One region of the Trichocoleus sp. Lan genome, then DNA from elsewhere that is predicted to be linked to it. Evidence: riboswitches for the same ligand, from Rfam matches in the RefSeq annotation. Region 1 holds a riboswitch; the other holds the start of a gene.

Region 1 (8,510 bases):
ATTCCCAGTGCTGAGCAGCTGATTACTAATCATACGCGAAGTACAACTTTTCACTCGCCTGCCGATCGAAGGTAGATGGGCAGCTACCGAGCGATCGCGGCATACGCTAGCAAAGAGATCGCATGGTAAAGTTTACGAGCGATCGCAACACTCAGTTTTCTGCTTGTCAAATTCCTCCTGTTTCCAATTCACCTAGCGCTCAATCGTGACTCCACCCCTTCGAGAATTTCAGGTGGTTAGTTTTGGCTGGCTGACCAATCTTTACGTCTGGCTTGGGTTGAAGTGGATGCACCCCCAACAGCAGCCAGTGTTTCGCTCTATTGACTCTCCAAGGCTGCACCTACGCTCCCGCACGGGCACCTACGGCTTTTGAAGGGGTTCAAGAATTTTGGAGAGTCTTGCAGGTCGTCTGCTTGACCCTAAACTAGCAGTTGTTTCCCGAAAACAGGCTTCATCGCTATTTGATTCGAGTTTAGAGTTCAAATCCCAGACTGTTCTAAGGAGTCTGGGGTTTCATCTTTAAAAATTAGTTGAAAGTGCTATACCTGGGTTGTTGAAGGCGTCACGATTTCCTCAGAAGTATTCACTGCTAACGGTAAAATGACAGTGAAGGTGGAGCCAATGCCTACTTGTGAAACTAGCTCTATTCTTCCTTGTAATAATTTTACCAACCGCGAGACAATCGCTAATCCTAAACCTGTACTTTCCGGAAGGAAAGACTTTTCTTGGGGGATAGAGCGAAAGTAGGGTTCAAATATACGAGCTTGGTCTTCTGGAGGAACGCCGATTCCCGTATCGCTGATAGCGATCGCCCACTCTTTATCTGATAGCGTTTGGCAGCTTAATTTAATCGTTCCAGAGTCGGTGTAACGAATCGCGTTACTCAAGAGATTAGTAATAATTTGCTGGAGTCTCAGCGGATCTGTCAGCACCCGATCGGGGGCGCATGTGGGGTGTAGTCCTTCTCGAAGAGCAGCACAGCTATCGGCGCTAGCTGAATCGTAATCAACGATTATCTGTAGCTCCTTGGAATCCGCCAAAGGTTCTACCATTTCCAGGATATTCTGAATTAAAGAGCGTACATCTGTTACAGATGGCTGCAATTTCATTTTCCCCGCTTCATAGCGAGAAATTTCCAACGCATCGTTGATTAATCGAAGTAGCTGTCGTCCATTTCGTAGCACTTTCTCAATGTGTTCTAGATTCGGAAGGTTATCACTCTCCTCCTGCTTCCGTTGTTGTTGGCGCAAAAATAAATCTGAGTAGCCAATAATGGAAGTAAGGGGAGTTTTCAATTCGTGGGCTAGATGAGAAAGGTTATCTTTATTCGCCCGAAGCAAACGAGTTAATTCTTGATTGGTCAATTTTAACTGACTTTGCAGCTGTTGGAGTTCGTGCAATCGCTCATCCATATAGCTTTTAAAACATTGAGCGATCGCTTCATCCACTACTGTATCAATCAGACGAATGACTCGGATTATCTCAATCGGTGATGAGTCTAGCAACTCTCCCTCTAAGGTGGAAACGATTGTCTCCCGTAAAATTCGGTATTCACGGACAATTTCTACTGGATCGTAACCTTGTTCAGCCCGAAGTATACCATGTTCTAAACTTGCATCTACTAACGACTGAACATCACTGTCTTGAAACTTAGAAAGTACAGTCGCTAATGCCTTGAGGACACGGGGGAGGCTGTCGCGCAAACCCTTGTAAGATAATTCTGCTGCGGTCTCAATTCGACTATCAGCACGGACAGCTTCAATCCATTTCTCTACAATCGTGGCAGATTTATCGATCAGTAATTGACTAAAATCCATCATTTTTTGGCGCTATTGACTCGTTTACAAATGCTCTCCATAGACTAAGATTAGCTTGGGGAGTAGCTAATTTGTTTTTCCTTCTTGTTTTCGCGCCCAAATACTTCGGCTATAAGCTCTTAAAATGTTTTTAATCAAAAGCCACCCTAAGGGTTAAAAACTTCATTTTCAGGCGCTCATTTCTTCCTGTACGCGGAGATTAGCGCAGGGAATTACTTCTATTAAAGCTAAGTTTTCAGTAAAAATTCTTGTTGGGTTAGTATGTATTTCTAGTTGGGAGTCTAGTAAGGCTTTAAACAATAAACGTTGACCAGGGAAAACAATCCGTTCAAAGCTTAAGTCTTGAGTATTATCAACTCTAACAATTTGAATCTTATTTGTGCAATTTGTATAAAAACAAAGTATTTGTTCGGAAGGTTCAGAAACTAAAGAGGAGAATACTGACATCATATTGGGTGCCTTGAACGAACGATAAAATTGGCTGATTAACAAGATAGATAATATAAACTTCGACTGCTTCAAGCGGCTTCTACCTAAAGATGGGGTTGAAGGAAGGCAAGATGTAGTAGAGAATACAAACATCACTAGAATGCCTCAAAAAGTTCGTAAACTATTGTGAATTTGATGGAGAAGCGATCGCTAGAAAGCTATGTCTTCGGAAAGGTGGACTGTCTTAAAAAGGCGTGCTAAACTTATCGGTTAATCCGAGTAAGTCAGCCTAATTCAGCGTCTTAGCAAGCGATCGCTCTGTATAAGCGCTGGAACGGAGGAACCAATTAATGGGGCGTATCTCTGCCAGGAGTAAGGCAAAAGGTGTAAGGCGGAATAAAAAACTGTTTATTTATCCTTCATCCCTTATCCATTAGAGAAGAGCATCTCTCAGCTCTAGCCCGTCAGCTAACTTCGTAGGCATTGAGAGGAGACTGAAGAGTCAGCATTTTTTGAAATGTTCTGAACTCATCAGTGTCCCCGGCTGGTACTGCTCTACTTTTTTGTACCTGAAGAGTGACTCTGAGGAGCTTCATAATGATATTGCAGCTGAATTTGTCTGCGATTGCAGTTGCTGGACAGGTAGCCTGGAAACGGGCAAAACCCGTTCTGATTCGGGATGTCGTCGTCCTCCCCGCCCTTGGTTTTTTAGGAATTCTCGTTCTGTGGTGGATTGTTGCGCTTTTCAAGCATGAATTAATACCCACCCCACCAGAGGCGTTCGTCAAGAATTTAGACTACATTCTGAACCCCTTTTACCGACGGGGTCCTGGCGATCTAGGGATTGGTTGGTTACTACTGGCAAGCCTTCGACGAGTATTGCTGGGATTTTTGTTAGGTGCAGTTGTTGCCATTCCCATTGGATTTTTGATTGGGATGTCCAAGCAAGCAATGATGGCACTCAATCCCATAATTCAGATTTTCAAGCCAGTATCGCCCCTAGCTTGGTTGCCCATTGCTTTAGCAATTTTTAACCTAGCAGATCCGTCAGCAATTTTTGTTATCTTCATTACCTCTTTGTGGCCCACCATTATTAACACTGCTCTCGGTGTTTCTAGCGTTTCCAAAGATTACCTCGATGTGGCAAGGGTGCTAGAAATGCCCCGTTGGCGACGAATTACCAAGATTATTTGGCCTGCGAGTTTGCCTTATGTCTTCACTGGTTTACGGATTAGTTTGGGAATTGCATGGCTGGTCATTGTCGCTGTAGAAATGCTCACAGGCGGCATCGGGATTGGGTTTTTTGTGTGGGATGAATGGAGTCGCTTAAACCTAAGCTCAGTATTTTTGGCAGTGGTAGTGATTGGGCTGACAGGACTACTGCTGGACTACGCCCTAGGCAAAGTTGAAGCTTTGGTTACTCACCGTCGCCCTAGGGCAACCTCTGTCTAATAATTTTCTGTAAACCTCTGTTAAGTAGGGATGATTCTGCTCTAACAGAAATCGCTAGTGTGAGCGAGACTCACGGCCGTCGTGGTAACGCTGACCGCTCAAACGAGTGGGTTGCGAGACGTAGTACCTACGGCGTCAATTTTTTCAGAGAACTCATGAGCAGTAATCGCTCAAACCTAGTGGCTTGAGCTGAGTGGAAATGGATCGCAAGGACGAATTATGAGTGACACCACAAACTGGACGCGACGAAAATTTCTGGAGGGTATGGGTGCCACAGCAGCAGGAATGGCACTATCATCTTGTGCGATTAGCGGCGATCGCTCAGCGAAAGGACTCACTGAAGAATCCGCATCCATCAAACAAGTCGTAGAGCCAGGATCGTTAGAAAAACCCGATCTGATTGTTGGCTATGTGCCGGTGAATGATTGTGCGCCGTTTGCGATCGCTTGGAAAAAAGGATTTTTCCGCAAGTACGGTCTCAACGTCCAACTTAATCGGGAAGCTAGCTGGGCAACCTCTCGTGACGGCGTAATTTTTGGTCGCACTGATGCCGCCCCCGTAGTCTCTGGTGCCGTCACCAACGCCAGAATCGGTGCTGAAGGCGCACGCCATGCCCCTCTCTGCGCCGCCATGACCATTCACCGACACGGTAACGCCATGACGATGAACCGGAAAATGTGGGAAGCAGGTTTGCGTCCCTGGCGGGAGTATAACGGCGATTTAGAAGCATTTGGGAAGGATTTCCGCAGCTACTTTGAGAAGCAGCCGCGAGAACAACGAGTTTGGGCAGTTGTCCTCAGTTCTGCCATTTACGAATACTTCGTCCGCTACCTATCCGCCGCCGCCGGAGTCGATCCCCTGAAAGAGTTTCGCGTCATCATCGTTCCCCCACCGCAAATGGTGACGAACGTGCGGATAGGAGCGATGCAAGCCTACATGGTGGCAGAACCTTGGAATACCCGCGCAATTACCGGAAATGAAGGTGTTGGTTTTACCTTCGCTCAAGGCAAAGAAATTTGGTTGGGACACCCAGATCGACTGCTGGGTGTGATGGAATCTTTCATCCAAAAAAATCCCAAAACTTATCGTTCCCTCGTCAAAGCGATGATTGAAGCTTGCCAGTATTGCAGCAAGCCTGAAAACCGCGAAGAAGTAGCAACACTTATTTCCGAGCGTTCCTTTACAGGTGCCAAACCCAAATTTACTCGTCCCGCAATTATTGGCGACTACAATTATGGCGGTTTTGATGGTAAAGCTCGGATTGCGAAAGCCGAGGACAGTACAATCTTCTTCGATATCCCCGACAACATTCCCAAACGTCCAGGAGAACATTCGACATTTCTCTGGCAATCTGAAAGTCTCTGGTTAATGACTCAAGCAGCTCGTTGGGGACAAATCAAAGAATTTCCAAAGAATGCAGAAGCACTTGCCAAACAAGGCTGGAGAACCGATCTCTATCGAGAAATTGCCGCAGAAATGGGCATTGAGTGTCCCCAAGAAGATTACAAAGTTGAAGTACCGGAAGTATTTATTGATAAGAAAGGTTTTGACCCCAGCGATCCTGTTGGATATGTCAATGGTTTTGAGATTCGGGCGAACCGTCCCACTCGTTTCTTTCTGTCTTAATTAGCTGCACTGGCTACAGTTCAAGCGGCTCGGCTAAGTTTTACTTTTTGGCAAAAGCCAGCCTCGTTCATACCTTTAAAATTCTCAAGAGTTCGTCCCCAGAAGGAGCATGATATGACTAAATCCACCTCATTCTCAACGGATGCCAATAATCAAAGTGTCAACCGCACTGGATTTCTGGAAATAGAAAATCTTTGCAAGTCCTATCCCACAGCAGATGGAGGTGAATTTGTTGTTCTGGATGGCATTAATCTTAGTGTGAGTGAAGATGAATTTATTTGCGTGATTGGTCACTCTGGCTGCGGCAAATCAACGCTTCTCAAAATGGTTGCCGGGTTAGAAAAACCGACTTCCGGCTCAGTGCAATTAGAAGGTAAAGAAATTCGTAAACCTGGTGCCGAGCGCATGATGGTGTTCCAGCACTATTCACTGCTGCCTTGGTTGACGGTGAAAGAAAATATCCGTCTGGCGGTCGATGAAGTGCTAAAAAATGCCTCTCGTGCTGAAAAAATTAGCATTGTGAACGAACACCTGGCAATGGTGAATTTAACAGCAGCTGCTGACAAATATCCCGATGAAATTTCTGGCGGCATGAAACAACGGGTGGGGATTGCTCGTGCCCTCGCAATTCGCCCCAAAATGTTGTTAATGGATGAACCTTTTGGGGCACTCGACGCCTTAACGAGAGGCAAATTACAGCAGCAGGTACTGCATATTTGGGAACATCAGCGGCAGGCAGTGATGATGATTACCCATGATGTAGATGAAGCGCTGTATATGTCTGACCGAATTATACTGATGACCAACGGCCCCCACGCGAAAATTGGGGAAATTTTGGACGTGCCTTTTAAGCATCCACGCGATCGCCAAGCCCTCCGCAACTCCCGCGAGTATTTTGAATTGCGTAACCACGCTTTGAACTTCCTCGATGAATATTTCAATCAAGACGAGTAGACGAGCCATTGGTCAACTGTTTATCAAAGAAAAAACAACTGAACTGGAAACACGCTCTATTGCGTTTCTAACCCATTAAAACCCTTACTTAAGTTCTTGCAAAGCTAGCCTAATTACTTCAGGAGGTTTGAGTTTGTGAATATTAAGTCAATGTTAGCCCGTCTTGAAAGCGCAATGGGTCGTCAGGATGTAGTTGAACAAATGGTATTACTACCAGAGCCAGCTTCCCCCACTTCCAAACGCGCTAACGCTGCTAAATCAATCAATTTAGTCGTGGGCTATAATCGCTCTCCTAGCAGTCAAACCGCTCTGGATCTTGCCCTATGGATTGCCCATCAAACCCGGTTAGTTACAAAGGCGCAAGTCACGGTTCAAGTCGTTTACGTTGTCGATGAAGAGCAAAGCAGCCATTGTCCACATATCTCTAACGAGGGCGATGCTAGACGCCCTTTAAGCCAACAGCTTCCCCTAGAGTCTCTAGAAGCATCGGCAAGAAAGTGTGCCACACCTGTTTTAACTCAACCTACCCCTGTGGAATTAGAAGCACGCACACGAATGACGGAGATAGATCCTTCCTATTTGAGGGCAATTTTCTATCAAACGAATCCTTTTGAGCAAGCAGATCGTATCCTATCGCAAGCCCGTTGTCTGGCTGAAGAATGGCGAGGTTCTTTCAAAGCTCATCTACGGTTTGGTTGCATTTCTACAGAACTCAGAAAAGTTGTTGAATCAGAAGCTGCGACTTTATTGTTGCTGGGCTGTACCTCTGCCAATCATCCAATTGTTCAGAAACTAGGTTGTAATTTTCCTTGCGCGGTGTTGGGTATTCCCAGCATCTTGAATTCACCGGATACTTCAAGTTGTTCCTCAGATTTCCAATCAGTTTAATCGTTGAGCGGAAATTTTTACATAGGAAATTAGAAGAAAACAATCGGGATTTAAATAATTTTGATTTGTTTCTACCTTTTACCTGTACCTGGAAAAGCACAATTAGCGATCGCCTAAAAGGTTTCTATTGCACTTCTATCTGATTTGTGAAGAGAGTCTCTTCTAAAAAACTCCGTTAGCGATCGCATAGCACTGCGGATGCGTTATTCTCCGCTTTAGATGCAAAGGAAGCGAAGAACACAAGCGATGATTTTACAACCTACAACAAAAATTAAAAGGCAAATGCATCAAGAAAATTGCTCCTTTCTTTAGCATTTTGCCTTTTTATTGTCTCAAGCCGACCATCGCTCAAGCCGACTATCGGCTCCTGAAAAAGAAATTCTGAAAATTAGTACTGAATCAGATGGAGTACATCACAAACCACACTATCGCTCTTTTGTCACTCTAGGCAGAGGAAAAGTGGAAATCGGTTGGCTCAAGAGCTGTGGGAACAACTCCCCTGAACCAATTCATAAAAGCAATTAAACCCTAAAAACCCGCATCTAGCTCAAGGATAGGAAATACTTTTAGCCAAATCTTCATAAGATTAAAAGCCACAAAAGGTCGGAGAATTAAACGTAGATAGCGCTAGCTCCTCCCGAAGGGAGGCTCGCCCTTGCATCAGACGGGAAAGATAGTGGTTTGCTGACGGCGGGTGAAATACTGGATTTGTACGCACGATCGGAGCGAACTGCCTTCGACACACCGCACAGTTCGTCTTTAAAAGCCGAATTGGTGGTTTTGAGTGCTTTTGACACGGGAAGAGGTCGGATTACAGGCGATGGCGTCATCAGGCTGTCTCGGGTTTTTATTTCCGCTAGAGTTCCTAGTGTTCAAGTGTCATTATGGGCGATCCCTGCTGCCCCCACTTCTTTCCTAATGACGAAGTTTTATAATAATCTCCAGGGAAATCCAGACCGAGCATCTGCACTGCGAAGTGCCATGTGAAAAACTCTGAAAACATACCTGAGCCCATTAGACTGGGCGGTATTTACCCTGATCGGCGAAGCGCAGTGAAGGGAAATATTTGAGTAAGATTGAAGTCAATACTTTTCGGTTAATCTCTCCCCAACCCATAATTATCTGTGTGAAGGGTAGAGCTACTAAGCGTTACCCATCGAACTCTTCTCAATGTTGTGGGTTGCGTTCCTCAAACGCCACGCCCCCAACGCGGAGAACTCATCTACACGGAGTGGCTTACCAGCCTACGAATGACAGGGTTTCATTCATTTCTCCGACTTAACTCCCAGCAATCCTCGATCTAGAAGCTCGTGCATCGGATTGTGAATTCTAGAAGACTTGAGG
Region 2 (8,510 bases), on a different contig from region 1:
GCTGAGTCGTAATGCCACGCTATTCCAGCTAAAGGCAATTTCTACCCGTTGGCGACCCATTTGGCCTAATTGGTCTCGCCAATCGGGATCGGCTAGGATGCGGTCAATCGCCTGTCCAAAGGCGACTTCATCTTTGGGAGGTACCAGTAAACCCGTTACCTCTGGCACTACGGTAAACTGCAAGCCGCCTACATTACTTGCAATTACCGGCGTCCGGGTAGCCATTGCTTCAATGGCAACTAAACCGAAGGGTTCGTAATGACTGGGGACAACACACACATCGGCAGCTGAGTAGTAGAGAGGCAAATCGTTATCTTCCACACGACCGGGGAAGCAAGTGAGATCGCCAATGCCTTCTTCAGCTACGATTTTCTCAATGCGATCGCGTTCAATGCCGTCACTCTGTCCCGGACGACTTCCGCCTGCGATGAGGAGCTTTAGGTCGCAAGACTTGCGTAAGCTTGATTTTGCTACAGCTCGGACTAAAGTTTCAATTCCCTTGCGCCGATCGAAACGACCCACATACAGCACTACTTTGGCGTCGCTGGCAATTCCTAGCTGTTGGCGTGCTTCTTGGCGCTGAATGGAACCAAATTTAACGATATCTGTACCGCAGGGAATCATTTCAATCTGTCCCTGAGTGGAAACAAGCGATCGCATTTGATCTTCTTCTTGCGGACTGGTAGCAATCACTCGATCGACTGTTTCCAGACACGCTTTTTCAACGGCAAGTCGTGTGGAAGCGATCGCTGGAATTTCGGAAACTGTACGATACTTTACCGCCCCCAGCGAGTGATAAGTATGTACCTGTATCAAAGGTTGGTGCTTTTTCAGTTCCATTCCCACCCAAGATGACAACCAATAATTGGTATGCACCAGGGTATATTGCCAACCTTCACGCTGCTGAAATGCCTGGAATTGTTCAACAAACTCTGGTAAATAGCAGAAGAGTCGATCCCGACTCATGAATTGGGCTGGCCCAGCGGCTAATCGGATTGTCTGGCAGTTAGGCGTATGCTGAACGACATCCAGTTGCTCCGGAGTGCTGCGGCGAGTGAACATATCCACCTGCCAGCCTTGCTCAGCGAGTGCTAATCCTACTTGACGCACATAGACATTTTGACCTCCAGCTTCTTCTTGCCCAATTTCTACCGCTGGATCGCCATCTACTGAAATTAAGGCGATACGATTTTTTTCAGTCAGTAACATCGGTTGATTTTCTCCTCATAGCTAGCGCACCTGCTCTCCTACGCCAGCAGTTGAAGCACGAAATGTGCCTCTACTCATAGTCGAGGGCAGGTACAACGAAGCGAACAGATACCAGCCAAGGACACTGATGAGATCGCGCAAATTCTACAAAATTGCTGACTCTTCAGTCTCCTCTCAATGCCGACGGAGTTAGCTGACGGGCGAGGACTGAGAGATGTCCCTCTCTGAGAAATTAAGAATGCAAAATTAAAAATTAGGATTACTATTTTTAATTTTTAATCTCTCATCGATAAGCCCCAAAATTTGGTTCCTCCGCTCCAGCTTCACCTTAATTAGATAAGGTACGTTTTTTAAAGTGAGATACTGGATTAGGCTGACTTATGTAGACTGACTGCAACCTTAACACTACAATTTAAAAATCGTCAACCTACCTTAAGATAGATGTTTTTTAATATACGATAATGATATCTATACTTACCCTCCAATCGTCAGACTTACGAGTCAAGCATTTGATGTGGGCGGATGGGGTCGATAGAGTACATTGGGCTAAGTAAAAAAACCATCAGCTAACTTTTGTTAGCGAACGTTCGCGCACAGCATTAACCTATACGACAAGAAATGCAACTCGTTATTAATAAAAGCTTTCTACATCTTTAACCTTCAGTCATTCGTTCAATATCAACCAACTCATAACTAAGAGTTAAAGACTACTAGAAACAACTCTTTACTGTTGCTATGATTCATCTAATTATAGTTTTTATAGCTCGGTGCTAAATCATTTTCAAACGCGAGATATTCGACTTATCGAAGAAGTCAGGAATCTGAACTCCTAGCTTGCAACTCAAATAGGATTGCTATAGCTACGGGATAATTAGATTAGATTTAATAACCGAATGGAATAGTAGTTGTTGAGGAAAAAAGCTCGGTTCAGCGATTAGCGGTTAGCAATTTCAATTCCTAATTGCTAACCGCTAATCGCTAATCGCTAAGTGCTTTTTTTTAACGACTTGCTGCCGCTTCACGAGCAGCTGCCGCTTCATCTGGGTGAATCCCCAAGCGCGTCAGATTAATCCGACCTTTGCTATCAATTTCCCGTACCTTGACAATGACTTCATCCCCGACAGCCACTTCATCTTCGACGCGACCGACTCGGTAATCAGCAAGTTGAGAAATGTGGATCATCCCTTCTTTTCCGGGAAGCACTTCCACAAACGCCCCAATTGGAATAATCCGGGTTACGCGACCAGCGTATACATCACCCTCATTCAGCCTCCGCGTCATCCCTTGGATGATGTTGCGGGCTTTCTTCGCCTTCTCGCCATCTACTGCTGAAATCGTGATTGTGCCATCATCCTCAATGTCGATTTTGGCACCCGTTTCTTCAGTGATGCTCTTAATCATCTTGCCTCCAGGCCCGATGACCATGCCAATAAGTTCTGGCTCAATCTTGAGCGTTAGCAAGCGAGGTGCATAAGGTGACATCTCGGTGCGGGGCTGGTCAATGGTTGCCAGCATTTTCTCTAAAATGTGCAGCCTAGCGCCCTTTGCTTGCTCGACGGCTTTGGCAATGATATCCAGAGGCAGTCCGCTGATCTTCATGTCCATTTGCAAGGCAGTGATACCAGTATCGGTACCTGCCACCTTAAAGTCCATGTCACCTAAGAAATCTTCAATGCCCTGAATATCCGTCAGAATGCGAACTTCCTCGCCTTCTTTAATCAGTCCCATTGCTGCGCCACTCACCGGCTTCGCAATGGGCACGCCAGCATCCATCAAAGCCAGGGTGGAACCACACACCGAACCCATCGAGGTGGAACCATTAGAAGAAAGAACTTCAGACACCACCCGAATCACGTAGGGGAACTCTTCCTTCGGCGGTAACACCGGCACGATTGCCCGTGCGGCTAGTGCCCCGTGACCAATTTCCCGACGACCGGGTGCCCGCATCGGCTTGGTTTCCCCAACAGAAAAGGGTGGAAAATTATAGTGATGTAAATAGCGCTTTTCATCTTCTGGATGCAGGTCATCTGCAAGATCCTGGGCATCGCCTGGGGTGCCAAGAGTACAAACAGATAACACCTGGGTCAGTCCTCGGTTAAACAAACCGCTACCATGAACCCGATTGGGCAACAGACCCACGCGACAAGAGACAGGGCGCACTTCATCAAGCTTGCGACCATCTACCCGGACGCTGTCTTCGACAATCTGACGGCGCATCAGCTTCTTGGTGATGTCTTTAAAGACGTTACTCACTGCTTTAGAGTTAGCCGCAGAAGCCACTCGGATGGGGTCGTCTTCAGCTAATTCTGCGATCGCTGCCAGGATTTGTGTCTCTTTGATCTGATCTAAAAGAGCATCGCGGCTATTTTTGTCGAGTTCAAATTTGGAGAGGACTTCTTTGATTTGGGCAGTCGCGCGATCGCGAATAAAATTCTCTAGGGTCGAATCGACTTCCGGCTGGATTTCTTGAACCAATTCAATCCCCAGTGCTGCCATGAGTTCTCGCTGCGCCTCAATCAAGTCGCGCACCGCCTCATAGCCGAAATCAATCGCCTCAATGACATCCTGTTCTGGCAGCTGATTCGCTCCAGCTTCCACCATAATCACGCCATCTGGAGAGCCTGCCACCACCAGATCCAAATCCCCCGCCTCAATCTCGGCGTAGGTAGGATTGATAATAAAATCATCCCCCACCAAACCAACCCGCACCGCTGCCATCGGTCCTTGGAAGGGAATCTGTGCTAAAAGCACCGCAATTGAAGCACCTGTTACCGCCAGAACATCCGGCGGTACCTGCTCATCCATCGACAGCGTGGTTGCTACTACCTGAATGTCATCTCTCAGCCAGGAAGGAAATAATGGACGCAGGGGACGGTCAATCAAACGACCCGTGAGCGTTACTTTTTCGGGGGGACGCCCTTCTCGTCGCAAGAAACCACCGGGAATCCGACCGGCTGCATAAAGCCTTTCTTCGTAATCTACCATTAACGGCAGGAAATCAATGCCTTCTCGGCCTCCGGAGCGAGTCGCCGTGACTAAAACTGCGGTGTCTCCTGACTGAATTAAAACTGAACCCCCAGCTTGAGGGGCAAGCAAACCCACCTTCAGTCGAATATCCCGTCCATCAAAGGATATTGACTTGTCTAGCTCTACCATGCGGTACTTTGTCCTTCTATCATTTTTCTTTATCTTTCGCAATCGTAGCACTTAGGTACTGGTGGTGCCTTTAGTGTAGATGACGGCATTCCGGAGACGAGGACGGACAGAGGAGTAAGGGCGCAGAGGATCGACGATAACAACTGACGGCTGATAAATTAGCGCAAAGAGCGGTACATCTTTAGGACGTCTCCTACTCGTCCCTGAGATAGTCCATCAAATAAATGTTCAGCGCTCAGAATCCGCCCGATTCTCTCAAATATTAAAGATTGTCACAATCGGATAGAAGGCGTGTTAATTGCCAAGACAAAATTGAACATCATCGCCGTGTAACCCTTAACGGCAGCTATTTCTAGCATTGATCTCCATCAACCTACTCATGCCTTGACCCCGCTCAAGCAGGTTGTACAATAAATCCAGCATTGCAGATGTAGCTGCACCGTCCGGGAAAGTTGGGCTTGAGATAGTAAAGCTCCCAAGATTTTCATCGGCGTTGGTGGATTTAGTGTGGTTGTCGGTGGCAACAAAAGCATCGTGGGTCATCCAGTAGGCAGCAAATTCTACTTTGGATAGAGGTTTACTTTTGCGATAAGTTTGACCCTCAATAATAATCAGATTCAGTAATTTTCTGACTGCATCTTGCTCAGAAGGAAACATCTGGTCGAGTTCGGCTTTAATCCCATTTGGCAAGAAGGTCGTTAAAAAAGTAAATAAATTTTAATTTTTAAGTAAAACTTGTAAAAAGTGATGCCTTTAATTTAGCTAAGGAAAAAGCATCGAATTATCTAATTGCTAATTTCTGCTCTAATAAACGTTAATAAATTGAGTTAATTCTCACAAAAAAAGCTTTTAAACATGGCAATTTTACACGGTAGTTGGCTCATTCAACCTCAGGGTGGTTATCTATTTGTTTGGGGAGAAATTTGGCGACCCATGACGCCTGCGATGTCTTCTCAACCCGATACAGTGGCATCCCATCCGATGGCGATGACGCAGGTAGAATTAATCGCTTTTTTGCGATCGCGTAGTCTCCTTGGAGAATCGCGCAGCCATGCGAAAAGTCGGGCTAATGAGAAATGGGACAAGAAAGCGATCGCTTTGCCCACCCAAATAGAGGCAGGAGATCCAGTTTGCCCACTGCTATCCACCAAAATGCTTTCAGACGGTGCGGATGCTTCAACCTTATCCTTACACCTCTGGCAAGTTGAAGGGCTATGTCTCGATCCTCTGGAAGCCATACAATTTTTGCAAGCGTTGCCCCTTGGCTCTTTTCAAGCATCTGATACTTATGTCGGGGGAGATTTACGCTTTTGGGCACAGGTTAGCCGCTGGATTTTGGATCTTCTGGTGCGATCTAAGTTTTTACCAACCCTGCATCGGCAGTCAGATGGTACTGTTGTCGCCGCTTGGCAACCTCTACTCGATAGTGGGTTAGATCAAGCGCGTTTGGAAAAGTTTACCCAGCTCATGCCCTCTGCCTGCCGCACTTATCAACACTCGGAGGTTAGTGGTAAAGAAAAACCTAAAGAACAACTAGATCCAGAAGAACCCAAGGAATTACTCTTAGGATTCTTAGGCAGTGCGATCGACGCACAAGTGCGTTCGAGTGCTGGGAATTCTGCCTTACCCGCAGTAGAACCGATAGTGCAGGAGTGGTTGCAAGCCCTTTCTACCGCATCCAATACCCTCAAAACAGAACCGGCGGCAATTGGACGCTTGGAAGCAGCCTTTCAGACTTGGACATCGCCAGTACGAGATCATTTACTCGCCCCGGTGTTCGCTAGCGGGGAATTGAGAACCCGCCAATACCAACAAAACCGATTTCGCACCTGTTTCCTTCTCCAACCACCTGATACAGGTGATGAGAATTGGAGTTTAGAATACTTTCTCCAGGCAACGGGCGACCCAGAATTTTTGGTGAATGCAGAAACTATCTGGAACCATCCCTTAGAGCGTTTGGTCTTCAAAGGTCGCACAATTGAGCATCATCAGGAGACTTTTCTGAGTAGCTTAGGTCTGGCTGCCCGACTTTATCCTCCCATTGAATCCAGCTTGCATGAACGTCGCCCACAGTCTTGTCGCTTGACACCCGTACAGGTATACGAATTTATCAAGGCGGGTGCATGGCGACTCAAAGACAGTGGATTGGGAGTCGTGATGCCGTCTAGTCTGATGCCTGCGGAGGGAGAAAATAGGCACTTGGGGCTGAAAATTCGCTCTAGCACCACACCGGGCAAAGGTCAGTCGGGATTGCAAAGCTGGCTGTCTTTCGAGTGGGAATTAGCAATTGGCGATCGCACGATTTCTAAACAAGAATTTGACCGCCTAATCGCTCTGCAAAGTCCGCTAGTGCAAGTGAATGGGGAGTGGATAGCCCTGCAACCCTCCGATGTGAAAGCCGCTCAGTTGCTGCTAGCAACGCCCAAAGACCAAATGGCTCTTTCCTTAGAAGATGCTCTGCGGCTGAGTACCGGCGATACTAAGGTAATCGAAAAACTTCCGGTGGTTAGCTTTGAGGCAGCAGGGCCGCTTCAGCAGTTGCTAACAACTTTAACCAATAATCAGGCGGTGGAAGCGATCGCGCCTCCTGCCAATTTCCAGGGGCAATTGCGACCTTATCAAGCGCGGGGCGTCGGCTGGCTCTCTTTCCTCGAACGCTGGGGTTTGGGAGCTTGCCTCGCAGACGATATGGGATTGGGAAAAACAATTCAATGCATCGCCTTTCTGCTGAATTTACAAGAAGGAGAGAAATTAGAAGCACCGACGCTATTAGTTTGCCCGACTTCAGTTTTGGGGAACTGGGAACGAGAAGTTAAGAAATTTGGCCTTACGCTGAAAGTTGTCGTCCATCACGGGGATAAACGACCGAAAGGGAAAGCGCTGGCAAAAGCCGTTAAGGGCAAAGACTTGGTCATTACCAGTTATTCACTGGCGTTTCGGGATGCCAAAGACCTTCAAAGTATTTCCTGGCGGGGTGTGGTGCTGGATGAAGCTCAAAATATTAAGAATCCCCAGGCAAAGCAATCGCAAGCAGTTCGTCAGTTAAAAGCAGGTTTTCGGATTGCGCTAACAGGAACGCCGGTGGAAAATCGCTTGGCAGAACTGTGGTCAATTTTAGATTTCCTGAATCCGGGGTATTTGGGAACGCGAGATTTCTTTCAACGCCGGTTTGCCTTGCCGATTGAAAAATATGGAGATATGGCTTCGTTGCAGACATTGCGATCGCTTGTTAGTCCTTTTATCCTGCGACGCCTGAAAAGCGATCGCAATATCATCCAAGATTTGCCAGAAAAGCAGGAAATGACCGTATTCTGCGGACTCTCTGCCGAACAAGCTGCGCTCTATCAAAAACTGGTGGAAGAATCGCTGGTTGAAATTGAAGCCAGCGAAGGCGTGCAACGAAAGGGAATCATTTTAGCTTTGTTGATAAAATTAAAGCAAATCTGCAACCATCCCGCCCAATTTTTAAAGGAAAAAGAACTGGTATCACAGCGGCGATCTGGGAAACTTCAGCGGTTAGAAGAGATGTTGGAAGAAGCTTTATTAGAAGGCGATCGCGCTTTGATTTTTACTCAATTTGCCGAGTGGGGAAAACTTCTCCAACCCTATTTAGAGAAACATCTAGGTGGGGAAACCCTATTTTTATATGGAGGCACCCGCAAACAACAACGGGAGGAAATGATTGACCGATTCCAAAATGACCCAGAAGGTCCCCGAATTTTTATTCTTTCTTTAAAAGCTGGTGGAACGGGTCTCAATTTAACACGTGCGAATCATGTCTTTCATTTCGACCGTTGGTGGAACCCAGCAGTTGAAAATCAGGCAACGGATCGGGTATTTCGGATTGGTCAAACCCGGAATGTACAGGTACATAAATTCACCTGTACCGGCACCCTCGAAGAAAGAATTAATGAAATGATTGAAAGTAAAAAAGCATTGGCAGAGCAAGTGGTGGGTGCCGGTGAACAGTGGATTACGGAACTGAATACTGACCAACTCCGCAATTTATTACTGCTGGATCGGACTGCTGTAATTGATGATGAATGAGCCAGTTCAGAGTCATCACTCGTTAGTTGGATTTCTAAAGTAATGACGAATAACAAATAAGCCATAGTATGAACAATTACGAAATTCAAAGCCGTGAA

Evidence for each region. Region 1 has a riboswitch for cyclic di-AMP ahead of ntrB (nitrate ABC transporter permease). Riboswitches for the same ligand answer to the same signal wherever they lie in the genome.
Region 2: another riboswitch for cyclic di-AMP. It lies ahead of NDA03_RS10600 (glycosyltransferase family 1 protein); the one in region 1 lies ahead of ntrB (nitrate ABC transporter permease).

The regions. Positions count from the first base shown of each region.
Region 1 covers NZ_JAMPKA010000013.1:31,255-39,764, forward strand. Annotated here, with positions in the region: gene NDA03_RS13210 (hypothetical protein) at 206-373, shown strand; gene NDA03_RS13215 (sensor histidine kinase) at 540-1,817, opposite strand; gene NDA03_RS13220 (DUF1830 domain-containing protein) at 1,986-2,399, opposite strand; cyclic di-AMP (ydaO/yuaA leader) riboswitch at 2,523-2,744, shown strand; gene ntrB (nitrate ABC transporter permease) at 2,844-3,698, shown strand; gene NDA03_RS13230 (ABC transporter substrate-binding protein) at 3,918-5,324, shown strand; gene NDA03_RS13235 (nitrate ABC transporter ATP-binding protein) at 5,439-6,278, shown strand; gene NDA03_RS13240 (universal stress protein) at 6,414-7,166, shown strand; partial or broken gene NDA03_RS13245 (CHAT domain-containing protein) at 7,812-8,222, shown strand.
Region 2 covers NZ_JAMPKA010000009.1:172,164-180,673, forward strand. Annotated here, with positions in the region: gene NDA03_RS10600 (glycosyltransferase family 1 protein) at 1-1,209, opposite strand, end outside; cyclic di-AMP (ydaO/yuaA leader) riboswitch at 1,373-1,563, opposite strand; gene NDA03_RS10605 (polyribonucleotide nucleotidyltransferase) at 2,209-4,365, opposite strand; gene NDA03_RS10610 (hypothetical protein) at 4,702-5,055, opposite strand; gene NDA03_RS10615 (DEAD/DEAH box helicase) at 5,221-8,412, shown strand; gene NDA03_RS10620 (SWIM zinc finger family protein) at 8,481-8,510, shown strand, end outside.